Regions from separate parts of the Blautia sp. CAG:257 genome, predicted to be linked through region 3. Evidence: predicted binding sites of a transcription regulator. Region 3 holds the regulator's gene; each other region holds the start of a gene.
What was found. The regulator Rex, encoded in region 3, represses fermentation and respiration genes when NADH is low (regulators of the CRP and FNR family bind a similar motif). The targets are predictions, from matches to a motif close to ATTGTTAANTANTTAACAAT.

Region 1: a site for Rex is predicted at 3,158-3,177, ahead of QVP40_RS04185 (4Fe-4S dicluster domain-containing protein). Genes of this name have one in related genera too.
Region 2: a site for Rex is predicted at 5,141-5,160, ahead of adhE (bifunctional acetaldehyde-CoA/alcohol dehydrogenase). Genes of this name have one in related genera too.
Region 4: a site for Rex is predicted at 1,989-2,008, ahead of pckA (phosphoenolpyruvate carboxykinase (ATP)). Genes of this name have one in related genera too.

What each region holds. Positions count from the first base shown of each region.
Region 1 covers NZ_HF999021.1:30,711-38,830, reverse strand. The annotation lists gene QVP40_RS04190 (YhgE/Pip domain-containing protein) at 1-2,602, shown strand, start outside; gene QVP40_RS04185 (4Fe-4S dicluster domain-containing protein) at 2,674-3,093, opposite strand; gene QVP40_RS04180 (S1C family serine protease) at 3,541-5,034, shown strand; gene QVP40_RS04175 (nucleoside hydrolase) at 5,223-6,173, shown strand; gene QVP40_RS04170 (3'-5' exonuclease) at 6,213-7,157, shown strand; gene QVP40_RS04165 (D-alanyl-D-alanine carboxypeptidase family protein) at 7,151-8,120, opposite strand, start outside.
Region 2 covers NZ_HF999003.1:894-9,013, reverse strand. The annotation lists gene QVP40_RS02675 (hypothetical protein) at 1-37, shown strand, start outside; gene QVP40_RS02670 (hypothetical protein) at 30-881, shown strand; gene QVP40_RS02665 (ABC transporter ATP-binding protein) at 896-1,537, shown strand; gene QVP40_RS02660 (aminoglycoside phosphotransferase family protein) at 1,616-2,374, opposite strand; gene adhE (bifunctional acetaldehyde-CoA/alcohol dehydrogenase) at 2,395-5,013, opposite strand; gene QVP40_RS02650 (GTP pyrophosphokinase) at 5,402-6,097, shown strand; gene QVP40_RS02645 (pyridoxal phosphate-dependent aminotransferase) at 6,218-7,417, opposite strand; gene QVP40_RS02640 (sodium-dependent transporter) at 7,423-8,120, opposite strand, start outside.
Region 3 covers NZ_HF999046.1:49,091-57,210, reverse strand. The annotation lists gene alr (alanine racemase) at 1-247, opposite strand, end outside; gene QVP40_RS06510 (bifunctional ADP-dependent NAD(P)H-hydrate dehydratase/NAD(P)H-hydrate epimerase) at 234-1,760, opposite strand; gene QVP40_RS06505 (redox-sensing transcriptional repressor Rex) at 1,854-2,498, opposite strand; gene abc-f (ribosomal protection-like ABC-F family protein) at 2,670-4,589, shown strand; gene QVP40_RS06495 (NADP-dependent isocitrate dehydrogenase) at 4,667-5,878, opposite strand; gene QVP40_RS06490 (S8 family peptidase) at 5,999-6,829, opposite strand; gene QVP40_RS06485 (hypothetical protein) at 7,028-7,183, shown strand; gene ilvA (threonine ammonia-lyase) at 7,261-8,120, opposite strand, start outside.
Region 4 covers NZ_HF999006.1:1,046-9,165, forward strand. The annotation lists gene epsC (serine O-acetyltransferase EpsC) at 1-83, opposite strand, end outside; tRNA gene QVP40_RS03015 (tRNA-Ser) at 216-303, shown strand; tRNA gene QVP40_RS03020 (tRNA-Trp) at 357-427, shown strand; gene QVP40_RS03025 (RluA family pseudouridine synthase) at 506-1,567, shown strand; gene pckA (phosphoenolpyruvate carboxykinase (ATP)) at 2,144-3,748, shown strand; gene pepT (peptidase T) at 3,797-5,014, opposite strand; gene QVP40_RS03040 (6-phosphofructokinase) at 5,248-6,480, shown strand; partial or broken gene QVP40_RS03045 (uracil-xanthine permease family protein) at 6,538-7,934, opposite strand.

The DNA.
Region 1 (8,120 bases), on a different contig from region 3:
GGCGCAGGTAGATGACGGAGCTACACAGCTGAATGATGGAGTGGGAACTCTGACAGCAAAGGTTCCTGAGCTTACAGCCGGTGTAAATAAGCTGAATCAGGGCGTTAAGGATTATACAGACGGCGTTGCAAAGCTTGACGCAAATTCTGCACAGCTGACAGCCGGAACAGCAGATCTTCAGGAAGGAGCAGGGACTCTGAAAAAAGGTCTTGATACCCTGAAGGATGGAACTACACAGTATGTAAGCGGAGCAAATACTCTTGCAGACGGAGTGACACAGTATGTTGCCGGAGCAGATCAGCTTGCAGCCGGAGCAAAACAGCTTTCACCACTGGAGGGAATCGGTCAGGTATCTTCAGGTATTTCACAGCTGAACAGTTCTGTTTCCAAAGGAGAGGGATCTCTGAAATCAGGAACTCAGCAGCTGGAATCCGGTTTAGGGGAACTGTACGGACAGCTGAAAGAGCTGGGCGGCAGCCTGACAGCAGAAAATATCAAAAAGCTGACAGCCGGTTTAAATGAAGCGAAAAACGGAATGGAAAGCGCAGGAAAGGGAATGACCGCCGCCTCTTCCGGAATGACGCAGGCTGCAGAGGGAATGACAAATGCAGCAGGTGTGATCACACAGGCCGGACAGGGTATTTCTACAGTGGCAGCACAGGTACAGAACGCATCAAAACCTGTGGCAGACGCAGTAAATGGAGTGACAGGAATTGTAAACCAGTGTGCTCAGGATGCAAATGGAAAGCTGGATGCGGCAAGAGCCCAGGTAGATGCGGCTAATGCCCAGATCGCTTCTGCAAACGGACAGATCGAGGCGGCAAACCAGCAGATATCAGGCATGCAGGCATCTATGGCAGGCGCCCAGGCAGCCATTCAGGGAATCCAGGGTTCAGCCGACGAAAACGGAATGGTTTCCGCAGCAAGCCTGAATGCTGTGATCGGAATGCTTGGCAATTCTGCTTCCGGTGTATCCGGAGTAGATGCAGTACAGAACAATGTGGAAAACATGGATGCTTCTGCCTATACTGCACAGGCTCAGCAGATTGCAGATGCAGCTGCTGGACAGCTGGCAGGTGTACAGGAAACACTGAACGGAACTGCGGGACAGTTGAATGCAGCTGCGGAAGGGCTGAAAAAAGGAGCAGAAACTCTTGGCGCAAAATCAGGAGAAATGAAAGCCGGAGCAGATCAGATGGCAGCAGGGGCTGAGAAAATGGGAGCCGGAGCAGAGAATATTCCGTCCATTCCATCAGATCCTATTAATCAGGTGACCGGCGCGGTAGGCCAGCTTTATGCAGGATCTCAGAAAGTAAATCAGGGTGTTGGAGCAGTTGCTTCAGCTCTGGGTACACTGGAAGAGGGAACAAAGGATTTCCCGAAAGCAGCTGCCGGTGTAAAAGCTCTGAATGAGGGATTTGCACAGCTGACAGCCAATGACAAAGCTCTGACAACAGGAGCAAAAACGCTGAAGGCTGCAGGCAGTACGGTAACAGGAGGAATCAGTCAGCTGACAGCCGGAGGAAAAGATCTTGCAGCCGGAGTAGGCACGTTAAGTGAGGGAATCAAAACCTATACAGCCGGAGTCAGAACACTGGCAGGAAATAATGACGCTCTTACCTCAGGAACTCAGCAGCTTGCGTCAGGAGCCGGAACTCTTGCAGCCGGAGCAGCGCAGCTTGCAGATGGAACAAAAACTCTGAAAGCCGGAACCAGCAAACTGGTTTCAAATAACAGTAAACTGAACAGTGGAGCAACCCAGCTTGCAGATGGTGCAGGACAGATCCAGGACGGCTCTTCACAGCTTTATGACGGCTCAAAAGAGCTGGGCGATGGAATCAAAAAATTAAACGATGGTTCAGAAACCCTGCAGACAAGTCTCAGCGACGGAGCAAAGCAGGTAAAGGAAACAAAAGCAAACGATGATATGATAAGTATGTTTGCCGCACCGGTCAAAGAGGAAGAAATACAGATGACAACAGTGGAGAATAACGGTCATGCCATGGCTCCTTACATGATGTCTGTAGGTCTCTGGGTCGGCTGTCTTGCCTTCTGTCTGATGTACCCTCTCACTGAGTACAAAGGAAAATTAAAATCAGGATTTGCATGGTGGGCAAGTAAGGCGTCTGTTCTTTATCCGGTGGCAGTCCTTCAGGGAATTCTTCTGATCGTCCTGCTTCACCTGATAGACGGATTTACTCCGGCAGAAATGATGAAGACAGTTCTCTTCTCCTGTCTGGCATCTGTGGCATTTACTTCTATTATGTATTTCTTTAACATTACTTTCGGTAAGGTGGGAAGCTTCCTGATGCTGATCTTTATGGTAGTTCAGCTTGCAGGTTCGGCAGGAACTTATCCGGTAGAGATTTCACCTTCCTTTGTGGCAAAGATTCATAATTATCTGCCTTTTACCTACACGGTAAACGCATTCCGAAGCACCATTGCAGGGGGCGAAAGTATAGGAACGGCAGTTGTTGTACTGATTGTGCTGGCAGTTATATTTACAGCGCTGACAATCTTACAGTTTAACCATATGGCACACGCCAGAAAACGCGGAAAGACAGTTCTTTATGACTGGCTGGAAGCTCATGGAGTAGCATAAAAACGAAAAACGCTGCAGCTCAGGATCTACAGAGGATTCCGGGCTGCAGCATTTTTGGCAGTAATTATGTATTATTTTTCAACGATCTCAAGGATTTCCATTGGACAGGCTTTTACACAGATACCGCAGGCTGTACATTTGGATGCAGTTGGTTTGTCCTCAGCTTTTACCATCAGGCCGAACGGACAGGCTTCCACACACTTTCCGCAGCCGGTACACAGTTTTTTATTTACCATGTATACGCCTTTTGCGTTCTGGGTGATCGCGCCTGCTTCGCAGACCTCTGCACATTTTCCGCACTGAGGACATGCCATTGGCTTTGGCTCTCCCTTGCGTTCTACGATCTGAATGCAGGATTTGAATACATTAGATTCCTTGTAATAAGCATTTGAACAGGCCTCTACACATTCCAGACATGCCATACAGGTGGCGCCTTTTTTTACTGTCAGTTTTTTCATTACCTTACCTCCGCTTTTTGTTGTTTTTACCATACTCATCATCTGCTGTGTTCAGCTTGTTACATTATATCATTCTTTCCGTATATCTACAATTTGTTTTGTTCTTTTTTTCACAAACTTAAAATGCAAATTTTAATTCCACTCTCCAATTCATGATGGAATTTACTCTTGCACAAGTAGAATTTAGTCTTTCATACGAAAGAATAGGAATCCATTCCTGTGCTGGCTATTGGTATCTCAATCCACTTTGCCTGTCAAGGGCTTGCTATACAGGACAAAATATAATCACCTGAGGTGGTTTGGAATGCATTTTGGGAATTTTTTTCTGCGAATGTCTGGCGTTAGTCTGAAGAATAGGGTATGATAGTAAAAAGGATATTTAACAGATTCCTCACATTTTTCCCACAAAGTAAACACAAATTTTTTTTATACTCAGACCATCAAAAGGAAAACAGAGATATTTTCAGGAGGGAATTTATTATGGAGAATATGAACAACAACATGAATGATAATCTTAATAACATAAATGATAATAATGACCGGGACAACAAAAAGAACAAGAAAAAAATGAGCTTTAAAAAGGGAGCGGGAATTGCTCTCTGCGCTGTTCTGGTAGGAGGCCTTGCATTTGAAGGCGTCAGCGCTGTAAACGGCTGGGATTTTAGCAACATTGTACAGGCATCGGATAAGGACGAAAATAAAACCACACTTTTGAAAACAAAGAAGAAATCAGACGATAAGGATACGGAAAAGACTGAGGAAAAAACAGAGGATTCCAAAGATAAGGATGAAAAGGCAGAAGAGGATTCTGAACAGAAAGTAAAGGGAAGTCTGGACGTATCTGATATTGCGGCAGAAGCAATGAAATCCGTAGTTGCCATTAACACCAAATCTGTGCAGGAGGTTCAGACCTATATCGGAGACTTTGGTTTCGGAGGATTTACCACTCAGGAACAGGAGGTTGAGGGAAGCGGCTCCGGTATCATTGTGGGAAAAAATGACGAGTCTCTTCTGATCGCAACAAACTATCATGTAATCCAGGGTGCAGATACGGTATCTGTTACCTGTATTGACGGAGAGGTTTATGAGGCAATTGTAAACGGTTATGATGCAGATAAGGATCTTGCAGTTGTTTCGGTTGCTCTTTCTGATATTTCCAAAGATACCATGGAGCAGATCGAGGTTGCCACAGTGGGAAGCTCCGATGATCTGAGAGTAGGCGAGCAGGTAGTTGCCATCGGAAATGCTCTTGGATACGGACAGTCTGTAACAACAGGTATTGTCAGCGCCAAAAACCGTAAACTGGATGATTCCGGACAGGCAGATGAAAATTCTGACGGTGTAAACCTGATTCAGACAGATGCGGCTATTAATCCCGGAAACAGCGGCGGAGCTCTTCTGAACATGAACGGAGAGGTTGTGGGAATCAATTCTGCAAAGCTTGCTTCCACAGAGGTCGAGGGTATGGGATATGCCATTGCCATTACAGACGTATCTGATATTCTTGAGAATCTCATGAATGAGACACCGAGGGATAAGGTGGAGAAACACGGCGCCCTGTCCATTACAGGCAGCTCAGTAAGTGAAGAAGCATCTGCGGTTTATGACATTCCGGAAGGTGTTCTGGTTGCGGAAGTAATCAAGGACGGAGCTGCAGACAAGGCGGGAATCAAAGAAAAGAATATCATTACAGAGTTTGACGGCAAGAGAGTCCGCAGCATTGAAGCCCTGGTTGATATGCTTCAGTATTATGAGCCGGGTGAAGAGGTGGAAGTAACACTTCAGGTTCTTGGAAACGGAGGTTATGAGGAAAAGAAGGTAACAGTTACTCTTGATGAGGGAACCTCTGAGGAGCCGGCAGCCTCTGATACAGCAGCGCAGGAACCGTCACAGGAAGAAAGTATCCTGGATGAGTTCGGAAACAGCGCAGAGGATGAAGAAACCTATAATGAGTTTTTTGGCGACATCTGGTAAACTGCAGACACAGTTTTTCCATGATAAAAAATATATAAGCACAGAAGGGACCGGCAGGATCAGCCGGTCTTTTCTGTGCTGTATTGAAACGGCAGGGCAGGTCTGTTATACTTAAACACAGAGATTTCGGGAAAATGTGGAAAAGCAGGTTCCCGCAGATGAATATATGTGGAAAACGGTGACAGAATATGAAAAAAAGAAACGTGATCATTGACTGTGATCCAGGGGTGGACGACGCGGTTATGCTTGCTCTGGCAGCAGCTCACAGAGAAGAACTGGAGATTCTGGGAATTACAACTGTAAGCGGAAATCAGGATATAAAAAAAGTAACAGCAAATGCATTGAATCTGGCAGAATTTTACGGATTATCAGTTCCGGTGGCCCGGGGAATGGAAAAGCCTGTCATGCGAAAAACGTATTTTGCGCCGGAAACTCATGGAGAAAGCGGGATCGGGAATTGTGTTCTTTCGTGTTCCGGAAAAGCACCGGAGCCGGAAAAGGGAATATTTTTTATCCGAAGAGTTCTGGGAGAACTTCCTGAGGGAGAGCAGGCAACGATCATTGCCACAGGCCCTCTGACAAATATTGCTTTTCTTCTGAGGATTTTTCCGGAAGTAAAAGAAAAGATACAGGAGATCGTTTTTATGGGCGGTTCCCTGTCAGGAGGAAACGTTACAGATGCGGCAGAATTTAATTTTTTTGCAGACCCCGAGGCTGCGTATATGGTTTTGCACGAGGGAGTTCCTCTTGTTATGTGCGGTCTGGATGTGACAGAACAGTGTACTCTGTCAAGAAATCAGATTCTGAAGCTGTGTCAGTCAGGAAACAGAATCGCAAAGCTCTGCGGAGATATGCTGGGTTATTCTCTGGAAAACACATCAGAAAAATACAGAGGGGAAACCAGCGTACATGATGCGGTTCCTGTGATGTATCTTCTTCATCCGGAGATATTTAAGGGAAGTCAGAAAATCCTGACCGTAGACTGTTCTGAGGGAAGCGCCCGGGGTGCGGTACTGGGGGGCTTCCGCTGGTGGCAGCATGAGGAAGAGGATGCAAATGTTTTTGTGCTGACTGAGGCGGACAAAGACAGATTCCGGGAGATCCTGATCACTTCTCTGTATGAGCTGGGACAGCGCTGAAGCATTACATTCCGCAAATAAAATAAAGGAAGCAAATAAATGAATTATATAATTTTTGATCTGGAGTGGAACCAGAGTCCGGAGGGAAAAAGCGGATCAGATGAGCGGATGCCCTTTGAGATCATAGAGATCGGGGCAGTGCGGCTCAATGAAAAAAGAGAAAAAACCGGAGAGTTTCAGACTCTGATCAAACCGGAGGTGTATAAGTGGATCCATGATAGTATCCGCAGCGTAGTCCATGTGGATTACAAAGACCTTATGAGTGGCGCAACTTTTCCTCAGGCGATCCGGGATTTTCTGGACTGGTGCGGAGAGGACTTTGTGTTCTGCACCTGGGGAATGCAGGATCTGACTGAGCTTCAGAGGAATCTGAGATATTATGATCTTCTGGAGCTTCTTCCGGGGCCGGTGACTTACTATGATATACAGAAGCTTTTCAGCTGGTTCCACGAAAATATGAAACTGCGGAGAAGTCTGGAATATGCAGTGGATACTCTGGGAATCAGAAAGGAAAAGGGATTTCACAGAGCTCTGGAGGACGCAGAATATACGGCTGAGGTTTTCTGCAGGCTTGATATGTCGGAAATCCTGCCTTATTATTCTGTTGACACATATCAGGCTCCAAAAAATAAAAAGCAGGAAATTTACATTTCTTATCCTGCCTATGACAAATATATTTCCAGACAGTTTACAGACCGGGAAAAGATCATAAAGGACCGTGAGGTTTCCAGTACCCGGTGTCCTGTCTGTCATCTTCCTGCAAAGAGGAAGCTGAGATGGTTTATTAATAATTCCAGAATATATGAAAGCATTTCTGTATGCCAGAAGCATGGAAGTATAAAGGGAAAGGTCCGCATCAGGAAAACTGATGACGGTATGTTTTACGCAGTAAAAACTCTGAAGCGGGTAAGTGAAGAAAAAGCGGAGGAACTCCGTGAGAAACGGGATTCCCTCCGCAAAAAACGCAGAACAAAGAATCAGTGAGATGAAATAAGCCGGTCAGATAACAGGGTCTGGAAATAATACTTCGCGCATCCTGTCCTCTGGCCGTTAAAGCTGTAGGTGATTTCCATAATGGGAAGTCCCACAGAATTTTTGCGCAGGCTTCGGCTGGAATTCAGTGTGCTGATATCTGCTCCATTGGGAAGTGTTACAGACGGAACCTGGTACCGGCGGCACAGGGTACAGCTTCTGTAGTCCTTCAGAATATATTTTTCTGCAGGAAGGTAAGATACAGACATGGTTGCCGGTTCAGTTTTTACAGCAGTTCTGGTAAAGTTATTAAAACCATAATCCAGAAGCGCGGCTGTATCTGCATAGGCTCCGTTAATGGATTTCATTACAACGGAAACAAGACGCATGTTTCCTCTTTTTGCGTATGTGACAAGGGTATTGCCCGCAGCGTCTGTGTATCCGGTTTTGCCACCCATAACGCCCTCATAGGCATAGGTATTGCCTTTCATCATTTTGTGATGGTTCAGAAGATATCGTGTTTCAGCAAACTTGTTGGTAGGCGGTATCTCATAATAGGTTGTGGTGGCATATTTCCGAAAAGTGGGGTTATACCAGGCAGCCCGTGCGATCTTTGCCATATCGGAGGCGGTTGTATAATGGAGCTCGTCAGGCAGTCCGTTGGGATTGTTGAAATGGGTTCCTGTACATCCCAGCTGCTTTGCTTTGAGATTCATCAGTTCCACGAATTTTTTTACAGAACCGGAGGTCTCTTCCGCAAGGGCAAGAGTCATTTCATTGGCTGACTGAAGCATGACAGCCATCATGGCCTGCTCTGTGGTAAATTCTTCTCCGGTATCAGCGTAAATGCTGGAACTGTCGCTGATGGTGATCCCATAGGCAGCAGACTGCGACATTACGATTTTGTCTTTCATGTTCAGATGTTCCGCTGCCAGAAGGGAAGTCATGATCTTTGTGATACTGGCAGGGTACTGA
Region 2 (8,120 bases), on a different contig from region 3:
CTGGATAGGATTGAAAGGAAGGCTGAAACATGGATAAGCATAAATTAATATTAATACAATTAAAGCTTCAGTCTTCCATTCTTATCCCCCGAATCTGGGCTGGATATATCTATGGATTCTGGCTTGGCTTATCTATTTCGATACGTTATTTACAATTTGCAGCAGGAAATACAGTGGGAATTTTTGATTCTTTTCTCCTGCTATATAATGATATATTCCAGGTTACTCTTCTTGTAATTGGATTTTTTATAATAATTGCCGATGCGCCTTTTGTGAATTCTATGACTTATTTTACATTAATAAGAAGCAGTGGATTACTCTGGCGGCTATCCATGACATCTTATTTGCTTATACAGCTTCTTATATACCAGGCAATCATTATCATGGGCTGCATATTTCCAATTTTTATAAATGGAAATTTTACCTTTGAATGGAGTGATACTATACAAATACTGATTGGCGCAACACCCCAGATTGCAATGACTGAATACAGTCTTCCTATACCAAATAGTTGGATTTTAAGATTTTTCAGCGTAAATGAAGCTCTTTTTCATAGTTTTTTATTAACATCTCTTTATTGTTCCTTTTTAGGAATCATAATTTTTATCGGCAATTTAAGCTCCCGATTTCCGTTAGGAATGCTCTTTGCAATAGGAATTCATTTTTCAGGCATGCTGCTAATGTCTGGCTTTGTTCCCTTATATCATCCTGCTATGCTGGCACATGGAATAATGCAATTTCATATTCCTGGAAAAGAAATGTTATCTTTTACAGAAAGCTATTCATTATTTTTATTAAGCAATGTAATTTTGTTATCCACCCTAACTCAAATCTCAGGTCATATTGATTACAATATAGCTGTGAGCCAAAAAAACTGGTAAATGAGGATATAGATATGGCAATTATAGAAATTGATAATATCTCGAAAGAATTTTTTGGCGATATTGTTCTTCACTCTGTTAGTATCTCTTTTGAAAAAGGGAAAATATATGGGATAATCGGGAGAAATGGTTCTGGAAAGACAGTTTTATTAAAAATAATAAGTGGTTTTCTTAAACCAACCACTGGTACAGTAACTATTAATGGAATACTGCTTGGAAAGAAAAACGAATTTCCTGAAAACACAGGAATTCTAATTGAGAAACCGGGTTTCCTTCCATACAAAAGCGGTTTTCAAAATTTGAAATATTTAAGTCAAATCCAGAAGTTAATTAATGATCAGGAAATCTACAAAGTCTTAAAACAAACAGGTTTAACTTCTGCAGCAAAAAAGCTTGTTGGAAAATACTCTATGGGTATGAAACAGCGCCTGGGAATCGCACAGGCAATTATGGAAAACCCGGAAATCCTTATTTTGGATGAACCCATGAATGGATTAGATGATCAGGGCGCCTCACAAATGCGAAAACTTTTTCTGCAGCTTCGCAGTGAAGGAAAAACTATTCTTCTTGCCAGTCATATGCAGGAAGATATTCATGAATTATGTGATAAGGTATATCGTATAGATGCAGGAACCATAGAAGAAATAAAAATCTGATCCCCGGAACCGACACAGTCGGCCCGGGGATTTTATAAATAATAAAGGGATTTGTTTCAAATGGTTTTTCTATAAAGTTTACTGGAAATCAATGATGTCTGTCCAGCGAAGCAGGAATTCCTCTTCCTCTTTTACATCTTTGGTAAGCTGGGCTGCCGCCGCAATCGGAAGCCATTTCTGTACATACTGCTTTGCGGTATCGCTCTTCTTGCAGAAAAGCTTCAGGTACAGGTCAGCCATTTTTTCATCCTTCAGAGCAAATTCCAGATAAGTAATGGCTGCATCGCCGCTGGCATTTCCCTGAGTTGCATGGGACCAGTCTACGATCTTCATAGTTCCGTCCTCTGCAACGATCACGTTGCTTGGGTTAAAATCCCCATGGCAGAGCTTGGTGTGGTTTGGCATGGAATCCAGTCTTGTCAGCAGCTCATAGCGGACAGTAGCATCCAGCTTATCTTTCATACTCTCGATCTTGCGGGCAAATTTGTCCTTCTGGAGCGTAAGACGCGGAGCTTTTTTCTCATGCATGGAAAGCTGAAGATCTACAAATTTCTCCATGTATTCCTCAAGCTTATCCGGATTCTCGTTCATCAGCTGTTCCAGAGTTTTGCCTTCTGCATATTCGATCACAATGGCCCACTCGCCATCGATCTCAGTTACCTCCAGAACCTTCGGGATATCCAGGCCGCTTTCCTCTACGCGGGCCTGGCAGAGAGCCTCATTAAAGACATTTGCCTTTCCGTGCTCTTTGGTAAATACCTTGATAATACGGTCTCCATCTTTGTAGACAACTTTATATGGACGTGTCAAAAATACCTTTTTGTCTTTCAGCTTCATGGTAAATACCCTCCCTTTTCTTATTTGGACTCTTTTCCGTAGTATGCTTTCAGATAGATTTCCTTCAGCTCAGCCATTAACGGATATCTCGGGTTCGCTCCTGTACACTGGTCGTTGAACGCCTGTTCAGTCATCTCATCCAGAGTATCCAGGAAATATTTCTCATCTACGCCATAATCTTTGATGGTTGGCTTGATCTCAATGATCTTCTTCAGCTCTTCCAGCTTCTCAAGAAGTTTTTCAAATACTTCCTGATCATTTTTGCCTGTAAGACCTACGAAACGTCCGATCTCTGCATAACGTGCAAGTGTGTGCGGATACTGATACTGCGGGAATGTTCCCATTTTTGTCGGTACCTCAACACTATTATAACGCATTACATCTGTGAGAACCAGAGCATTTGCAATTCCGTGAGGAATATGATGGAAAGCACCAAGCTTATGAGCAAGAGAATGATTTACTCCAAGGAAAGCGTTTGCAAAAGCCATACCAGCCATGCAGGAAGCGTTTGCCATATGGTCTCTTGCCTCTACATCATTTCCGTCTCTGTAAGCTCTTGGAAGATAATCAAATACCAGCTTGATTGCTTTCAGAGCAAGACTGTCTGTATAGTCAGAAGCCATTACGGAAACATATGCCTCGATCGCGTGAGTCATAACGTCAATACCGGAAGCGCAGGTCAGGCCTTTCGGTGCGCTCATCATGTTGTCTGTGTCAACAATAGCCATGTTCGGCATCAGTTCATAGTCTGCCAGAGGCCATTTGATTCCTGTTTCTTTGTCTGTAATAATGGCAAACGGAGTTACCTCAGAACCTGTACCGGAAGATGTTGGGATTGCTACAAAGTAAGCTTTTTTACCCATTTTCGGGAAGGTATAGATTCTCTTGCGGATATCCATGAAATCCATTGCCATATCGTCAAAATCAGCGTCAGGATTCTCATAAAGCACCCACATAACTTTTCCGGCATCCATTGCAGAACCACCGCCAAGAGCGATAATGCAGTCCGGCTCAAAGGCGCGCATTGCTGCTGCTCCGGCTTTTGCAGATGCAAGAGACGGATCCGGCTCTACATCAGAGAAACAGGTGTGTACAATGCCCATCTGATCCAGTTTATCCTCAATCGCCTTTGTATATCCGTTTTTGTAAAGGAAAGAGTCGGTTACGATAAAGCAGCGTTTTTTGCCCATAACAGTTCCCAGCTCATCAAGGGCAACCGGCATACAGCCTTTTTTGAAGTAAACCTTTTCCGGGGTTCTCATCCAGAGCATGTTCTCTCTCCTCTCTGCAACAGTTTTAATATTGATCAGATGCTTTACTCCAACGTTTTCAGAAACAGAGTTTCCGCCCCAGGAGCCGCAGCCCAGAGTAAGGGATGGAACAAGCTTAAAGTTATAAAGATCTCCGATTCCTCCCTGGGAGGATGGTGTATTTACAAGAATACGGCAGGTTTTCATAGCTGCTGCATGTTTTGCCATTTTTTCCTTCTCATTTACATTGATATAAAGAGAAGAAGTATGTCCGTATCCGCCGTCAGCTACCAGCTGTTCAGCCTTTGCAAGAGCCTCGTCAAAGTTTTTTGCCTTATACATGGCAAGTACCGGAGAAAGCTTTTCGTGAGCAAATTCTTCGCTGATGTCCACAGACTCAACCTCGCCAATAAGGATCTTTGTTTCAGCCGGAACAGTCACACCGGCCATTTCTGCGATGGTAGCTGCTTTCTGACCTACGATCTTCGCATTCAGCGCGCCGTTAATAATAATTGTTTTTCTTACCTTGTCAAGCTCATCCTTTTTCAGGAAGTAGCAGCCTCTGTAAATAAACTCTTCTTTTACTGCCTTATATACGCTTTCCAGTACAGTAACAGACTGCTCGGAAGCGCAGATCATACCATTGTCAAAGGTTTTTGAATGGATGATGGAGTTTACTGCCAGACGTACATCTGCCGTATCGTCAATGATAACCGGTGTATTTCCGGCGCCAACGCCAAGTGCCGGCTTTCCGGAGGAATATGCAGCTTTAACCATTCCCGGACCACCTGTTGCCAGAATAATGTCTGCTTCCTTCATAACCAGATTGGTAAGCTCAAGGCTTGGAACATCGATCCATCCGATAATACCCTCCGGAGCGCCTGCCTTTACGGCTGCTTCAAGAACAAGCTTTGCTGCAGCAATAGTACAGCCTTTTGCACGAGGATGTGGGCTGATGATAATTGCGTTTCTTGTTTTTAATGCGATCAGTGTTTTAAAAATCGCTGTGGAGGTAGGATTTGTTGTAGGAATAACTGCTGCGATCAGGCCAATCGGCTCTGCAATCTTTTTGATTCCATAAACCGGATCGTCTTCGATCACGCCACAGGTTTTTGTGTTTTTATAAGCATTGTAAATATACTCTGCTGCGTAGTGGTTCTTAATAACTTTATCTTCCACAACGCCCATGCCTGTTTCCTCAACAGCCATTTTTGCAAGGGGAATACGTGCTTTGTCAGCAGCGGTAGCCGCAGCCTTGAAGATTTTGTCTACCTGCTCCTGTGTATAGGTGGCGAAAAGTTTCTGTGCTTCTTTCATCGCAGCCATTTTTGCTTCCAGTGCCTCTGCAGTGTCGATTACAGCCGGGATGTGGGTTTCTGTCTTTGCCATTTGAAATCCTCCTTGTTAATCCATTTATATTCTCTTACTTGTTACTTCGTTTTGATAGAGCGACAAATAATTATGTTAATTGATTAACGTTAAATATTTGTCAATCTTGATGGCTTTATTATATTAGTTTGTTAATCATTTGTCAATCTTTATCTCAATAAAAAAATATTTAAAAATAAATCTTAAATCTCTCTTTTTTTGTTTAATATATACAAAAACTTTTCTGTCATATTTTTTTATACCAACGCATATCTTAGTTGATGGGGACTGTTTTTCTGGCTGATATCTGCCACAAACAGTTATTCTGACAGACACTCAGGCTTTCAGATATATTTTACCCGAAATTAACTCAAACTTTTTTTCTATTTATTATAAGGAGTGTAAAGTAATGAACAGTTGTATTGCAGTAAAAGACCATTGGAAATTTATTTATGCACAGATTGAGGAAGAACAGAAGAAATTGAAAAAGAAAGAGCAGTTAAGGCGTGCACTGACATCTGAAACATTCTGCACAAAGGGAAAATGCGCCGTCAGCCTTATGCTGGCAAAGCTTGATATTATTAATACAATCCTTACCATGAAATATCAGCGCAATGTCATTCAGATGAAAACCGGACGGCTGAAGGAATACGACAGCGTATATAAAAAAATGCAGAAAAAAGGGCTTGAACTGAATTTTAATGTTGCCCTTGAAAAAATAAACGACCTGATTGGTGTAAGAGCCATCTGCTCTTATGTAGACGATATCTACCAGGTTGCCCAGATGATCAAAAAGCAAAAAGATATCCGCATTCTGAAAACCAAGGATTACATACAGGAGCCAAAAGCCTCCGGCTACCAGAGCCTTCATCTGATCCTGGAAACAGCAGTCCCCTTTCAGGAAGATATCCAATGGATAAAAATAGAGCTTCAGCTCCGCACTGCCGCCATGGATTACTGGGCAAATCTGGATCATCAGCTCCGCTATAAGCGTGGAAAAAAAGAAACTCAGTTTATCGACGAGGAACTTCAGCAGTGCGCTGCCGTCATCCGTGCGCTGGATCAGAAAATGCTGACTATCCGAAAAAAGATTGATAAAATTTAAACAGGATTCTCTTCCTGTTTTATGGAAAAAGAATCCTGTTATCGTTTTTACGTTATTATTTTCTTTTTTGTCATCATAAAAACAGCTGACTGTGAGAAGAGTATACTACTCCTTCCGACATTAGCTTTCCTCTGTCAGGGAAAACTCTGCTGCCAGCTTTTTAAATTCCGGAAGAGAATTGATAATCGTCTCATAGGAAACGCAGTAGGCAAGTCTCACATATCCCGGACAGGCAAAGGAACTTCCCGGAACCATAAGAATATTATACTTTTTTCCTGCCTCACAGAATTCCTTTTCATCATCAACCGGAGATTTCACAAAAAGATAAAAGGCACCCTGCGGTTTGATACACTGAAAACCACAGGCAGTAAGCCCGTTATAGAGAGCCAGACGATTTTTATCATAGGCCGCCACATCCACTTCTGCGTCCACGCAGCGGGCAATCACCTTCTGCATCAGGGAAGGCGCATTGACGCTTCCCAGAATACGGTTGGCAATACCGGCGGCTGCAATTACTGTTTCACTGTCCTCAAGGTCATCGGGAATCACCAGATATCCGATCCTTTCTCCCGGAAGAGACAGAGATTTGCTGTAAGAATAGCCTACTACAGTGTTTTTGTAGTATTTTGTAAGGTATGGAACTTCTGCCCCGTCATAGGCAAGCTCACGATAAGGCTCATCAGAGATCAGATATATCACACTGCCATATTCCTTCTGCTTTTTCTCAAGAATGGCTGCCAGAGCCTTAATTGTATCTTCCGAATAAATAACACCTGTAGGATTATGGGGACTGTTTACAATAACTGCCCTTGTGTTTGCAGTGATTTTTCTTTCCAGTTCCTCCAGATCCGGCTGAAAGGTTTCTGTATCAGGAGAGATTTCCACAAGCTTTCCGTCATAATTTTTTACATATGCACCATATTCCAGAAAATATGGTGCAAAAACAATTACTTCTTCACCGGGATTCAAAACTGTTTTCAGAATCACGTTCAGTCCGCTTGCAGCTCCCACTGTCATGATCAGGTTTTTCGCAGAAAAATCTGTCCCAAAACGGCGGTTCAGAGACTGCGCAATGGTTTCACGCACATCCTCAAATCCTGCGTTATTCATATACCCGTGAAGAGTTACAGGATCCTCATTATTTGCCAGATCAACAATGGCTTCCCGAACACAGTCAGGCGCGGGAACGCTGGGATTTCCCAGGCTGAAATCATATACTTTATCTGCTCCGTACTGTTTTTTCAGACGATTCCCCTCCTCAAACATAGTACGGATCGCAGAATTATTCTGAACAAAAGGAATCATTTTTTCTGCTATCATATCCGTCAGCTCCTGTCTTTTTTACTTTTGTTATGGCCAAAGGCAATCCAAACAACCAGGGCAAGCATTGCCACACCAATGATCATCCACGGAACAAGGTACTCCATTCCTTTTGGCTTAAACATGTCGTAGTAGCCTTTCAGGTAAATTACAGAAACCACTACCGGAATTACCCACAGCATGTACATGCGGATACCTGTCGGGAACTTTACTCCCTTTCCTGTGTTTGCTTCCTTTAAAAAGTTTTTCCAGCCCCAGCCCCTTTTCGATGCGCAGAAAAGCACAAACAATACAGAACCAAGAGGCAGAATATTATTAGATACAATAAAATCTTCCAGATCCATGATGTTTGTTCCTTCACCTAAAATCTGTATTCCGGACCACGGTCCAAAACCAAGGATTGCCGGCATGGAAAGAATGATAACAAGAACAATATTTACCATTACCGCTTTCTTACGGCTCCATCCCCACAGATCAATGGCAAAAGACAGAATATTTTCAAATACAGCAACCACTGTAGACAGAGCCGCACATGCCATAAAAAGGAAGAACAATGCGCCCCAGAGTCTTCCACCCATCATCTGGTTAAATACATTTGGAAGTGTGATAAATACAAGCCCCGGACCTGCACCCGGCTCCACGTTAAACGCAAAACATGCAGGAATAATGATCATGCCTGCCATCAGTGCAACAAAGGTATCCA
Region 3 (8,120 bases):
ATATTGGCTTTGTTACCCCAAAGGCACGAAGCTGAAGCGCCTCCTCTGCGGTAGCCACTGCAAATCCCCAGATATAGCTGTATCCATGAATCAGACGGGCAATGGCTTCTGCTCCGTGGCCATATCCGTCCGCCTTGATCACAGCAATGATTTTTGTGCCCTTTGCGATATTTTTTTTCATTTCTCCAAAATTATGCGCAATAGCATCCAGGGATACTACTGCTTTGATTCTGTCATATCTCCTCATGTCTTCCTCCGTACTTCAATACCTCCGGAATTGTCAGGAGCAGATCTCCCGCCTTCATTCCATACATTCCCTTGTTCTCAGCTGCCAGATCGCCTGCTCTTCCGTGGATAAAAACTCCCAGCGCTGCGATCTCTGTCATTTCACCAACTGAAAGCGCCTCTCCTCTGTACATACAGAGCATTCCGGCAAGAACCCCTGCAAGTACATCTCCGCTTCCGGCTGTTGCCATTCCGGCATTTCCGGAAAGATTATACCATACTGTGCCATCGGAACCGGCCGTTACAGTACAGGCATCCTTCAGTACACAGACAGAGCCCGAAGCTCTGGCATATTCCAGTGCCGAGGCTTCCCGGCTGTCCTGCAGCTCTCCAATACTTTTTCCGGTAAGCCGGCTCATCTCTCCCATATGGGGAGTCAGAATCACATGACTGCCCAGAAGGTTTTTCCAGGACAGATTTTCTGCCAGAAGGTTCAGACCGTCTGCATCAAGCACCACTTTTTTTCCGGATAAAGCTTTTTCCAGAAACCAGTGCACCTTAAACCGTGTTTTTTCCGAAATTCCAAGTCCCGGCCCCATCAGGATCACATCACACCAGTCAAAGGCATTCTGATAGGCCGCTTCTCCTTTTCCACAATCAATAATGGCTTCCGGAAGCAGGCTCTGCAAAGGAATACGGTTGCTTTCATCGGTAAGAATACGTACCATTCCCGCACCGCCGGCAAATGCTGCCGCTGCGCAGAAATAGGCGGCGCCGCACATTCCCGGGCTTCCTGCCACTGCAAGAACCTTTCCGAAGGTGGACTTGTTTCCTTCTGGTGTTCTTCCGGGAATCTTTTTGGTATCTTCCACTTCCAGAATTCTCTTTTTCTCAAAAACACCAGACTCTCCGTAAACGCCAATATCGGCCAGAACCGTTCTTCCGGCATTTTTTCTGCCCGGATAAAGGCACAGCCCCGCCTTCAGAAATCCAAAGGTCACGGTAAGATCCGCCTCAAAAGCAGCACCCATCACTGCGCCGGTATCTCCGTTCACCCCGGATGGAATATCAACAGCTACTTTCCAGGCAGTCATCCGGTTCATGGTTTCTATCAGTTCTTTATATTTTCCCATAACAGGACGGGCCAGTCCCACACCGAAAACAGCGTCTACTATAGTAGTATATTCACGCCACTGCGGGTTATTCACAACCGGAACATGATAATTTGATGCAATGGAAAGCTGGCGCGCGGTTTCATGGGTAAAAGAGGAATGATTTCCTGCCACATAAATCTCAGCCTGATATCCATGAAGAAAAAGGATCCGGGCAATGGCAATTCCGTCTCCTCCGTTATTTCCGCTTCCGCAGACACAGAGAATCTTCTCTTCTGTGTTTTTTTTATGAAACACCTTTTCCATTTCTTCCACAGTTTTCAGAGCCGCCCGTTCCATAAGAACACAGGAAGGAATGCCTCTCTTTTCAATCGTATACGCATCCAGCTGCTTCATTCTCTCACAGCTTACCACTTCTTTCATCTGATCCCCTCCTTTTTTGTATCTGTCTGCTTTATGTCTTTTTACATCAAAAGGCTGTCAGCCCGGAATAGGGTGACAGCCTGCTGAGATGGGCTAATTTTCGTGTTCCTGACGGTACTGGCTAAGATTGTAAGAAAGCCGCATAAGGCTCTCGGAAAGATGTACATTCTCTACGATCACATCATCAGGAGTATCCAGATCAATATGCGCAAAATTCCAGATTGCCTTGATTCCGTTCTCAATCAGAATATTTGCCATATCTCCGGCCTTATTTTTCGGAAGCGTAAGGATTGCGATCTCAATCTGATTTTCCTTCAGGAAAAACGGAAGATCACTGATCATCTGAATCTCAATTCCCCGCACTGCGATCCCTTCCAGTACAGGATTGATGTCAAAAATGCCCATCAGCTTAAATCCGCGTTTTTCAAAATCCACATAGTTTGCCAGCGCCTGTCCAAGATTACCGGCGCCCACGATGATCATGGGATGAACCGTATCCAGTCCCAGAATCTTTCCGATCTCTGTGTACAGGTATTTCACGTTATATCCGTATCCCTGCTGTCCGAATCCGCCGAAATTATTCAGGTCCTGACGGATCTGAGACGCTGTCACATGCATTTTTTTGCTGAGGTCATTGGAAGAAATACGCTCCACATTTTCTTCCAGCAGTTCTCCAAGATATCTGTAATAACGCGGCAGCCTTTTTATCACTGCTTTTGAAATTTGTTTTGCCTCCACGGGATGATCCTCCTTCTGATTTCCTATTAATTATAACGAAATGTTATTTTAATGTCAAATAAAGTTTTTTCACTTCGCAAAAACTTTTTGGTCTTTACAAAATCATTGTAAAAGCCTTATAATCTTACAGTACGTATTAAGATAAATTAAGGCATTTGCGGAGGAACAACAATGATTTTAGCATGTCAGGGCATCTGTAAATCCTTTGGCGAAAAAGAGATTTTAAAAGATGCCTCTTTTCACATAGAAGAGCGGGAAAAAGTCGCTCTGATCGGTAATAACGGCGCAGGAAAAACCACTTTGCTGCGCATTATTATGGAAGAGCTTTCTGCTGATTCCGGAAACGTGATACTGGCAAAAGATAAACGTATGGGATATCTGGCTCAGTATCAGGATATTTACGGACAGCGCACCATTTACGAAGAGCTTCTTACAACCAAACAGCACATCCTTGATATGGAAGAACGCATGCGCTCCATTGAACTGGAAATGAAGCATGTACAGGGCGAAGAGCTGGAGCAGCTTATGAACACCTATACCAGACTTACCCATGAATTTGAGCTGGAAAACGGCTACGCATACAAAAGCGAGCTTACCGGCATACTGAAGGGTCTGGGCTTTGGGGAAGAAGACTTTGAAAAACCGATTGAAACTCTTTCCGGAGGCCAGAAAACAAGGGTAGCTCTTGGCAAGCTTCTGATCTCCAGGCCGGATATCCTTCTTCTTGACGAGCCTACCAACCATCTGGACATGGAAAGTATTGCCTGGCTGGAAACCTATCTTCTGAATTATCCGGGAGCTGTTTTTATTGTTTCCCATGACCGTTATTTTCTTGACAAGGTAGTGACTAAGGTAGTAGAAATCGAAGCCGGTCAGGTGATTTCTTTCCAGGGCAACTACTCTTCTTATGCAGAAAAAAAGGCGCAGCTGAGAGACGCCCAGTATAAGGCATACCTGAATCAGCAGCGGGAAATCAAGCATCAGGAAGCTGTGATCGTTAAATTAAAGTCCTTTAACCGTGAAAAATCAATCCGCAGAGCTGAAAGCCGTGAGAAAATGCTGGATAAAATCCAGAGACTTGACAAGCCGGTGGAAATCCAGACTCATATGCGTCTTTCTCTGGAACCAAGAACCGTAAGCGGAAATGACGTTCTTACTGTAGAGGATCTGTCCAAAAGCTTCCCCGGCCAGACACTTTTTACAAATATCTCCTTTCAGATAAAAAGAGGTGAGCGGATTGCGCTGATCGGAAATAACGGGACAGGAAAGACTACCATGCTGAAGATTCTTAACAGCATCCTTCCTGCAGACTCCGGAAGCTTTTCCCTGGGCTCCAAGGTTCAGATCGGCTACTATGATCAGGAGCATCATGTGCTTCATTCAGAAAAAACTATTTTTCAGGAAATTTCGGATTCCTACCCCACACTGACGGAAACAGAGATCCGAAACATGCTTGCCGCCTTTCTTTTTACCGGAGATGATGTTTTTAAGGAAATCTCTTCTCTTTCAGGTGGAGAAAGAGGAAGGGTCTCTCTTGCCAAGCTGATGCTCTCAGAAGCCAATTTCCTGATCCTGGACGAGCCCACCAACCATCTGGATATTGCTTCCAAGGAAATTCTGGAGGAAGCTTTAAACAGCTACAGCGGAACCGTCCTTTATGTTTCTCATGACCGTTATTTTATCAATCAGACCGCTACAAGGATTCTTGACCTGACCCATCAGGCGATTGTGAATTATATTGGTGACTACGATTATTATCTTGAGAAAAAAGAGGAGCTGACGGAAAAATATGCGCCTGCCCCGTCTGATCCTGCTGAAACCAGAGCACCGGAAACAGATAACTCTGACAGCAAGCTTTCCTGGCAGCAGCAAAAGGAAGAACAGGCCCGCAGGCGAAAACTGGAAAACGAACTGAAAAAAACAGAAGCCAGGATCGAAGAGCTGGAAAAAAGAGATAAAGAAATCGATGAAACTCTGGTGCTTCCGGATGTGTGCACCAATGTGGCGCGCTGTACTGAATTAAGCCGCGAAAAAGAGGCGGTTCTGAAGGAACTGGAAGAATTATATGAAAAATGGGAATCCCTCGCCTGAGGTTTTCCCATTTTTGCTGTCCGAAACCGCTGTTCATATGATCCAAAGCAGTTCCTGTTATTTTGATTTTTGTACGGTTACTTCATTATACGGTCCAGTGACTCCCGCACGGCCAGAATAAAGTCTCTGCTGGAAAGCACCTTTGGATGCTTGATGGTTGTGATCATGGCAAGATCCTTTGTCATCTTTCCTGCCTCAATCGTAGAAAGAGTTGCTTTTTCCAGTTTATCCGCAAACTCAGTCAGAGCTTTATTTCCATCCAGTTCTCCTCTTTTACGAAGCGCGCCTGTCCATGCAAAAATTGTTGCCACTGAGTTGGTAGAGGTTTCTTTTCCTTCCAGATGTCTGTAATAATGTCTCTGTACTGTTCCGTGGGCCGCCTCGTACTCATAGTATCCGTCCGGAGAAACAAGAACAGAGGTCATCATGGCAAGAGAGCCAAAAGCAGAAGAAACCATGTCGCTCATAACGTCTCCGTCATAGTTTTTGCAGGCCCAGATGAATCCGCCCTCGGCTTTCATTACACGGGCAACCACATCATCAATCAGGCTGTAGAAATATGTCAGTCCTGCCGCATCAAATTTCGCCTTAAATTCCTCTGTAAAGATCTTCTGGAAAATTTCCTTGAATTTGCCGTCATAGGTTTTGGAGATAGTATCCTTTGCTCCAAACCACACATCCTGCTTTGTATCAAGAGCGTAATTAAAGCAGCTTCTTGCGAAGCTCTCAATGGATGCTTCCATATTGTGCATTCCCATGGCAACACCCGGAGCCTTAAATTCCTGTACAAGAGAGCGTTTCTCTTCTCCGTCCTCAGAAGTATATACCAGTTCTACCTTACCCGGTTTCTCTACATAAAATTCTGTGTTTTTATACACATCGCCATAGGCATGACGGGCAATGGTAATTGGTTTTTTCCAGTTACGTACACAGGGTTCGATTCCTTTTACAACAATGGGAGCCCGGAATACCGTTCCGTCAAGAATAGCGCGGATGGTTCCATTAGGGCTTTTGTACATTTTTTTCAGATCATATTCCTTCATTCGGGCATGATTTGGAGTAATCGTAGCGCATTTTACTGCAACACCGTATTTTTTTGTGGCATTGGCAGCATCTACGGTTACCTGATCGTCTGTTTCGTTCCGGCAGGCAAGCCCGAGATCATAATATTCCGTATTCAGATCCACATAGGGAAGCAGAAGTTCCTCTTTGATCATTTTCCAGAGAATACGGGTCATCTCATCTCCGTCCATTTCTACCAGGGGTGTTGTCATTTTAATCTTATCCATGTATTTTATCTCCTCTCCGGTTGAAGCATGTTCTGTTTAGTATTGTACAAAAAAACTCCTCTTCCGTCAACGCTGATGCTTTCACTTCATAAAATATTTATGATTCTGCCCCTCTTTCGTCTACAGTTCCAGAAACCGTTCCAGGTTAAATCTGCCCCATCCCTGCTGGTTTCTGGGAAATCCCATATCATCTGCACTGTCCTTCAGCATCATTTTAATCTCCACATTGGTAAGAAGGGGATCTTTTTCAAGCGCCAGAGCAACGGCCCCTGAAACAAAGGGCGTAGACATGGAGGTTCCGCTTTTCATCCGGTATCCGCCCTTTGATGAGCAGGAAATGATCCGGTTTCCGGGAGCTACAAGATCCGGCTTACATATACATTCAAACGTAGGGCCTCTTCCGGAAACTCCTTCCGTTCCCACAAGCATGTCACTGGAACCTACGGTAATGATCTTTCTGCTGCTTCCCGGCGCTGTAATGCTCCCTGGCAGCGGTCCCTGATTTCCTGCCGCTGCCACGACCACCAGCCCCCGATCCCATAATTTCTCCACTCCCTGTATCAGGCTGTTATGTTCTTTTCCGTTTTTACAGGTGGTTCCCACAGAAATATTCACAACACGGATATGGTATTTTTGCATATGACGGATGATCCAGTCAAAGGCGCACAATACATCCTCTTTGTTTCCGTTCCCAAACCGGTCCAGAACCTTCAGCCCGATGATCCCGCATCCAGGAGCCACTCCCCTGTATTTTCCCCCGGAGGCTGTTCCGTCTCCACAGAGAATTCCGGTTACATGAGTTCCATGCCCATTATCATCATAAGGAGTCTGTTTATGTGAAATAAAATCAGAAAAAGCACAGATTCTGTTTCCAAAATCCGGATGCGGAGAAATGCCTGTATCCAGAATTGCCACACCGATGCCCTTTCCGGTATAATTCATCATTTTCATGAATATACTCCAAAAAAGAAGCTTTATTTTAATGTATTCAGTCTGAGAATTATTTGCGAATTTTATAGAATATGAATATTTTTCATAGATTTGCCAATACTGTAAACCATCGGAATAACTTAAGTATGGATCACAGATTGCAGCCGACAGGATACTGACCGCCCTGATGAAACCCGCTGCATAAAAAGGAGGATTTTCATGGCGTTTATTTTATTTCTGATCATATTTTTCTGTCTGCAGTCCTTTGTCCTGTTCTGTTGTGTAGCTGCCGGAAACGACCCGGCATCTCAACTGATCTCAGATCAGGAGCAGATGGACTATATCAAAACCTGGATGGAAAACCACGAAATGTAACCGGAATTGAAAAAACAAACCGCAGGGAGACAATCAGCCAATCTCCTTCTGCGGTTTCTTACATAATCTATAACGGATCAGAGACTTGCTCTGATCACCTTAGGCTTGCAGCCTGCGTCTTCCAGAGCCTTTACAATCTGATTTTTATGATCGGTTCCAAAGGCCTCCATGGTTACTTTCAGCTCTACGGCCGCATTACGGTTGGTGGTAACAAACTGATTATGGTCAAGCTTAATGACATTTCCCTGATTCTGAGCTATGATGCTTGCCACACGTACCAGCTCTCCTGCTTTATCCGGAATCAGCACAGAAACTGTAAAAATACGGTCTCTCTGGATCAGTCCGTGCTGAACTACAGAGGACATGGTAATTACATCCATATTTCCTCCGCTTAAAATAGACACTACTTTTTTTCCGGTAAAATCCAGGTGGCGAAGAGCCGCCACAGTCAGAAGCCCGGAGTTTTCTACGATCATTTTATGATTTTCAACCATATCCAGAAAAGCCATGATCAGCTCATCATCTTCAATGGTAATGATGCTGTCCAGATTTTCCTGAAGATACGGGAAGATATGCTCGCCCGGAGTCTGCACTGCAGTACCGTCCGCTATGGTATTTACATGAGGAAGGGTTACTACTTCTCCTTTTTCCAGAGACGCTTTCATACAGGCTGCTCCTGCCGGCTCTACTCCGATCACCCTGATATGAGGATTCAGAAGCTTCGCAAGAGTGGAAACACCGGTAGCCAGACCGCCGCCGCCAATAGGTACAAGAATATAATCTACAAGAGGAAGCTCCTGGACGATCTCCATGGCAATGGTACCCTGTCCGGTGGCAACTGCCGGATCATCAAAGGGATGGATAAACGTATAGCCTTCCTTTTCTGCCAGCTCCAGAGCATAAGCGCAGGCCTCATCATAGACATCGCCCTTCAGGA
Region 4 (8,120 bases), on a different contig from region 3:
TTCGGCATAAACAGCTCTTCCCTGTCATAATTTTCTGTAAGACTTTCTGCAGCTTTTAAAACTGCTTCTTTTTTTCTGCTCATAATTCCTCCTGTCTGCTGAAATCTTTTTATCTTATAATATAGTATAGCTTTTTCTGTGCGTCAAGGAACAGAAACAGATTCCAAAAATAATTTGACTTTCCCCGGGCCAGCCGATATAATAAAATCTGTCATGGAGATGTACCCAAGTGGCTGAAGGGTCCGCACTCGAAATGCGGTAGGCCGGGCAACCGGCGCGAGGGTTCAAATCCCTCCATCTCCGTCTTGACAAACAGATTTTTTCATAGTATAATAGTTTTTGTTTGATGCACATATAGGGGATTGGTCAAATGGTATGATAGGGGTCTCCAAAACCTTTGGTGGGAGTTCGATTCTCTCATCCCCTGCTTTTACGGATATCCGGAATTCTGACATGAATTCCGGATATTTTATTTTACCGCCGATAAACTCTCAGGAGGAAACATATGGAACGTTTTCTTACCTTTACTGTAAATAAAGATTCCGGCTTCTACACAGTGGGCCAGGTTCTGCGCTCACAGGGAGGCCTGACAAAAAATCAGATTTCCCGGGCAAAATTCCGCCCACAGGGAATTCTCAAAAACGGGATCCGCTGCCGGGTCACAGAATCTGTTTATCCGGGAGATATGATTACTGTATGTCTGGAAGAATCCGGTTTAAGTTCCGGGCATCTGGCCTCCCCTTCTGAGTCTGCTCTGCCGCCTCTGGAAATTCTGTATGAAGACCAGGATCTGTTGGCGGTAAACAAGCCTGCCGGAATTGTCACCCATCCTTCCGGCTGTCATTATCGTGACAGTCTTTCCAATCAGGTTTCCTGGTACTTCCGTTCCAAAAAAGAAAAGATCGTCATCCGCCCTGTAGGTAGACTGGACCGGGAAACCTCGGGAATCGTAATTTTTGCCAAAAATCAGACGGCTGCTGCCAGACTGCAGGCCCAGCGCTGCCACAATCATCTGAAAAAGCAGTATCTGGCAGTGGTATCCGGATGCCTGCCTGTTGATCCCTGTGCTGAAAAAACTGTGCATCCGTCCTCTTCTGCGCTTTTGTCACAGGGACACACCATCAGTCTTCCCATTGGCCCGGATCCTTATGATCCCCGGCAAATGACCGTATTGCTGTCAGATGACTTTACCTTTGGCAGCTTTCCTGTAGATCTTGAAAAAAGTCCTTCACAGCAACATCCTCAGTCGCCTCCGGGTGGAAATTTTAAAACTGCCGTCACCCATTATCAGGTACTTCACAGTACTGCTGACTGGTCTCTCGTTTCCCTCTTCCTGGATACCGGACGGACTCACCAGATCCGTGTACACATGAAATCCACAGGCCATCCCCTTCTGGGAGATACCTTATACGGAAACACCGGAGAATCCCCTGTGTCCTTTTCCTTTACAAGAGCTGCCCTTCATGCCTGGAAGCTCTCTCTGGAACATCCTTTTGAGGACAAACATCTTATATTGGAGGCTCCCCTGCCGGAGGATTTTTCTTCCCTGGCAAAATATCTTCCATAAGCCTTCTCCGCACAAACACGACAGGAAAATCTTACCTGCCGTGTTTGTGTGACTTAACTTTTTTTTGCCGGTAACACCTGTACACAGGGCTGCCGCAGCAAAAACCTTTTTCATGTATCCACAGTTTCCTGCCATCTGTACTTTATCATTTTGAAGCTGTTCCAGAAACTGACACAGATACAGAAACTCATCATTATGACATTTCTTACTGCTGCATTTTCATTTATCTCATGTAAACCTTTATATCACCTGATACTCTTCCACATCTTATCCGCATCCCTCCAGAATACTTTTTCTCCTGTAAAATCCCTTTGATTTCTGCCATTATAACAAAATTCCCCATGTTGTAATTGTATTACATCTGTATTTCAGATAATTTTCATCCAATTTTGTCTCAGAAGTATTTTTCTTGCATTTTTACATTGTTAAAAAATTATTTTTCCGGTTGATTTTGTCCCGCATTTATGTATAATATATAGAGGAAAGCTATAGTTCCACTTCTTTCACAAGATAACATAAGGTCTGACAGTCAGGCTGTTATCCTATTACTATTTTAAGAAAAGAGGTAAATGTAAGATGGCAAAAATTGATTTAACCAAGTACGGCATTACCGGAACCACAGAAATCGTACACAATCCTTCTTATGAAATGTTATTCGAAGAGGAAACAAAACCGGAGCTTGAAGGCTTTGAAAAAGGTCAGGAAAGTGAACTTGGCGCAGTCAACGTTATGACTGGTATCTATACAGGCCGTTCACCTAAAGACAAATTCATCGTTATGGATGAAAACTCCAAAGATACTGTATGGTGGACTTCCGATGAGTACAAAAACGACAACCATCCGGCTTCCCAGGAAGCATGGGACAGCTGTAAAGATCTTGCTCTGAAAGAGCTCTCCAATAAGAGACTTTTCGTAGTAGATGCTTTCTGCGGCGCTAACCACGACACACGTATGGCTATCCGTTTCATCGTTGAAGTGGCTTGGCAGGCACATTTCGTAAAGAACATGTTCATCATTCCTACTGAGGAAGAGCTTGAGAACTTTGAGCCGGATTTCGTAGTATACAACGCTTCCAAAGCTAAAGTAGAAAACTACAAAGAACTTGGTCTGAACTCTGAGACAGCAGTTCTTTTCAACATCACAAGCCGTGAGCAGGTTATCCTGAACACATGGTACGGCGGAGAAATGAAAAAAGGTATGTTCTCCATGATGAACTACTATCTGCCGCTTAAGGGCATCGCTTCCATGCACTGCTCTGCAAACACAGATATGAACGGTGAAAACACAGCTATCTTCTTCGGACTTTCCGGAACAGGTAAAACAACTCTTTCCACAGACCCGAAACGTCTTCTGATCGGTGATGACGAGCATGGCTGGGATGACAACGGTATCTTCAACTTTGAGGGCGGATGCTACGCAAAGGTTATCAACCTTGACAAAGAATCTGAGCCGGATATCTACAATGCGATCAGACGCAACGCTCTTCTTGAGAACGTTACTCTTGACAAAGACGGAAAGATCGACTTCGCTGATAAGAGCGTAACAGAAAACACTCGTGTTTCCTACCCGATCGACCACATCGACAATATTGTTCGTCCGGTTTCCGCAGCTCCTGCAGCTAAGAACGTAATCTTCCTTTCTGCAGATGCTTTCGGCGTACTGCCTCCAGTATCTGTTCTTACACCGGAGCAGACTCAGTACTACTTCCTGTCTGGCTTCACAGCTAAACTTGCTGGTACAGAGCGTGGAATCACTGAGCCTACACCTACCTTCTCCGCTTGCTTCGGACAGGCTTTCCTTGAGCTTCATCCGACAAAATACGCTGAGGAGCTTGTTAAGAAGATGGAAGCAAACGGCGCTAAAGCTTATCTTGTAAATACAGGATGGAACGGCTCCGGAAAACGTATCTCCATCAAAGATACCCGTGGTATCATCGATGCAATCCTTAACGGAGACATCAACAACGCACCGACCAAGACTATCCCGCACTTCAACTTCGAAGTTCCGACAGAGCTTCCGGGCGTTGATACAAACATTCTTGATCCTCGTGACACCTACGCAGACGCTTCTGAGTGGGAAGTAAAAGCAAAAGACCTTGCACAGAGATTCGTTAAGAACTTCGCTAAATACGAAGGAAACGAAGCCGGCAAAGCTCTTGTTTCAGCAGGTCCTCAGGAATAATTCTTATAACTGACAAAAAAGGATGTGATTGCTCACATCCTTTTTTTGTTACTGTGCAAATCTCTTTAAAATTCCCAGCATCACATGAACCGCTGTATCCATTCCCTCTGCTGTGATATGCTCATAAGGGCCGTGGAAAGCATAGCCGCCTGTTCCAAGATTCGGACAGGGAAGCCCCCGGAAACTAAGCTGAGCTCCGTCTGTGCCTCCGCGGATCGGATCTGTATTGGGCTCCATTCCCAGTTCTCTGATCGCATCCTTTGCATAATCCACAAGCTGCATACACGGCGCTACTTTTTCTATCATGTTGCGATACTGCTCATGAATTTCAAGGCTTACTGTTCCCTGACCGTATTTTTCATTCATGATTTTTTCAATATGTCTCAGAGTATTTTCTCTTGCCTCAAAAGAGGCTGCGCTGTGATCACGGATAATATACTGAAGCGTTGCATTCTCCACAGTGCCTTCCATCTCACAGAGATGGAAAAAGCCTTCATACAGCTCTGTATGTGCAGGTGTTTCCAGATTTGGAAGCATACTGTTGATCTCCATTCCCACAAGAGCCGCATTTATCATTTTGTTCCTGGCTTCGCCTGGATGAATATTAAATCCTCTGATTTTAAACACTGCCTCGCTGGCATTAAAATTCTCGTATACAATCTCATTTTCACAGCCGCCGTCTGCAGTATAGGCATACTGGGCTCCAAATGCCGGAATATCCAATTTATCTGCGCCGCTTCCCACCTCTTCATCCGGTGTAAAAGCAATACATATCTTTCCGTGAGGCATGGTTCCCTTCAGCAGCTCTTCTGCAACTGTCATGATCTCTGCGATTCCGGCTTTGTCATCTGCCCCCAGAAGAGTGGTTCCATCCGTAGTGATCAGTGTTCTTCCCTTCAGCTCTTTCAGATGAGGAAAGGTCTTAACAGAAAGCACCTTTCCGCTGTCTCCAAGCGTTACATCCTCTCCATTATAATTTCTGTGTATCTGAGGATTTACATGTTCTCCGCAAAAATCCGGGGCAGTATCCAGATGAGCGATCAGGCCGATCGCAGGTTTGTCTTCATATCCCGGTGTTGCCGGAACAGTCCCGTATACATAACAGTTTTCATCCACCCTGACGTCTTTCACTCCAAGCTTTTTCATTTCCTCTGCAAGAATCTCTGCAAGATCAAACTGACGTCTGGTGCTTGGCGTTGTATTGCTGTTTTCATCACTTGTTGTGTGGATTTTTACATAATTCAAAAATCTCTCATATGCTCTCATGTCATTCTCCTGTTCTGATGCTTGATTTACAGTGAAGCCTTCCGGACAAAGGCCGCAGCTGTTTTCTGAATAAACTCATTATAATATAAGAGTGTTTAAAATACAACGAATCCTTGCTCTATTCCGATCCATTGGTTTCCAGTCCGCCTTTTTCTCTGTTTGTCATTCCCTTCTTCATATGGTATACTTGCATCAGTGGGAAATCCTACAATTATCCATATCGGAGGTACAAAATGACAAAAAAGAATCTGATCGTCGGACAGTCCGGCGGCCCTACAGCAGTGATCAACAGCAGTCTTTACGGAGTGGTTTCCGAGGGAATTGCTCATTCTGATGAGATTGGCGAAGTTTACGGTATGGTAAACGGAATCGAAGGCTTTCTTGAGGACAGGATTCTGAATTTCCGTGAAGCTCTACCCGGTGAACAGCTGGATTATCTGAAACACACACCAGGCGCTTATCTTGGTTCCTGCCGTTACAAACTGCCGGAATCTCTGGAAGATCCGGTTTACCCTCTTCTTTTCCAAAAATTCGAGGAAATGAATATCGGCTGGTTCTTCTATATCGGGGGAAATGACTCCATGGACACTGTAAGTAAGCTCTCCAGATACGCTGCTAAGACAGGCAGCTCTATTCGCGTGATCGGCGAGCCTAAAACCATTGACAATGACCTTGTACATACCGATCATACTCCGGGATACGGAAGCGCCGCAAAATATGTGGCATCAACAGTACGCGAGATCACTTTGGATGCCAGCGTTTATGAAAAAAAATCCGTAACCATTATTGAGATCATGGGACGTCACGCCGGCTGGCTTACTGCTGCCTCTGCCCTTGCCCGCAAGTACAAAGGCGACAATCCTTTCTTTATTTATCTCCCGGAAAGCGCTTTTGATACAGAAAAATTCCTCAAAGATGTAGAAAGTGCTTTTGAAAAAAACTGCAATGTAGTTGTGTGTGTTTCCGAAGGAATCCATGATGCGGACGGTACCTTTATCTGTGAGTATGACAGTTCTGTAGGTACAGATACCTTTGGTCACAAAATGCTTGCAGGCTGCGGAAAATATCTGGAAAATCTGGTTCGTGACCGTCTTGGAGTAAAAGCCCGTTCTGTAGAGCTGAATGTAAGCCAGCGCTGCTCTGCTTCTCTTATCTCCGCCGCTGATCAAAAAGAGGCGGTTTCCGCCGGACGTTTCGGTGTTCAGGCTGCTTTAAATGGCGAAACAGGCAAAATGGTCTCTTTTGTACGCCGTCAGGCTGAAGACGGATCCTATCAAATGGAATGTGGACTGGAAGATGTAAATCTGATCTGCAATGAAGAAAAAGAAGTTCCGGCTGAATGGATCACAGAAAACGGTTCTGATGTATCTGAAGAATTTATAAAATATGTAACCCCCCTTGTTCAGGGCAGTGTCAATGTACCTCTGGGCGAAGACGGTCTTCCGGTATTTGTTTACAGAAAATAAAATATACGAAAAATCAAGAAAGAAGCTGACATATAAGCAGCTTCTTTCTTGATTTTGTTATTCTGAAAATTCTTTATGATCTCTCTCTAATTGTTCTTCTACTTCTTTTTGCTTTCGCTCTTCTTCTTTTTTCTCATCCCTGCTTTTTGGAAGGATCACATTCAGAAGTACAGCGATTATTGTTGCAAGCACTACCGGAGATTTTCCGAATATTGTAGTAACCCATGCCGGAAACGTAGAAAGCGCTGCCGTTGCCTGAGAAACGCCTACTCCCAGAGCTGCTGCAAGACCTACGATCGAGGAATTGCGGTAATCCAATCCATTTCCGCAGAAGCCACCAGCTTCATTCCGGTCATTGCTATAGAGGCAAAAACAGAAACCGTTGCTCCTCCCAGTACACACTGAGGAATCGTAGTGAGCAGGGCTGAAAACTTCGGAACAATTCCCGCTACTGCAAGAATCACTGCTGCCAGCCCCAGAACACAGCGGTTAATAACTTTTGTTGTGGTGACAATACCGACATTCTGGCTGTAGGTCGCTGTTGGCAGGCATCCAAAGCATGCGCTTAAAATATTCGTCAGTCCATAGGCCACAATACCGCTTTGAAGCTCTCCGTCCTTAGGTGTCCGGTTCATTGCTCCGATGGTGGTTGCAGAATAATCGCCGATCGCCTGAACAGAATTAATTGCAAACAAAAGCCCTATAGCCACGCAGGAAGAGATCTCAAATTCTATCCCAAAATGCATAAATTCCGGAACCTGGAACATGCCCGCCTCACCTACGCTGGAAAGATTCACCATTCCAAACGGAATCGACACAATGTAGCCTGCAATAATTCCAATAAGAATAGAAGCCAGTTTCCAGATTCCTTTTCCAAAATGGTTCAGAGCAGTCACTACTGCAAGAGTAAAAAACGCAACCAGCCAGTTCTGCCATGCTCCATAGTTTTCGCTCCCTACTCCCCCTGCCATATAGTTAATGGCCGTAGGATACAGAGACAGACCTATGGTGAACACAACGGTTCCTGTGATCAGAGGCGGGAAAAATACACGGATCTTTTTTACCAGAAGTCCCATAATAAGGGCCACAATACCACCTACGATCTGTGCTCCAAAAATCGTAGCAATCCCATAGCCTTCTGCAATAGCCTGCATACTCGGCACATAGGCAAAGCTTACTCCCATGATCATGGGAAGGCCTGAACCAATTGCAAATTTCCCTCGTTTTCCAATGGGAAAAAGCTGAATCAGCGTAGCAAGCCCGGACATAAGCAGAGAAGCCTGTATCAAAATTACACGGTCTTTTGAATTCAGACCGCCTGCTGCGGCTCCTGCCACAATAATTGCCGGCGTAACACAGCCAACGATCATTGCAACTACATGCTGGAGAGCCAGGGGACAGGCTTCCCGCAGCCTGGGTACCCCATCCAGCTCAAAAATACTCCCTCGTTTCATAAAAACCTCCCGTTCCTTTTCTCATACAAATAATACTGCTTTGCTTATTATACCAGACAGAATGCATAAAAACAATTAGGTTATCTAAAAGTTTTTGTATAAAATATCACCAAAAAACAGGAAGGATTTTTGTGTACTTTTTTAGTAAATATTCATTTCCCGGTTATCATCACTGAGTGATCTGTT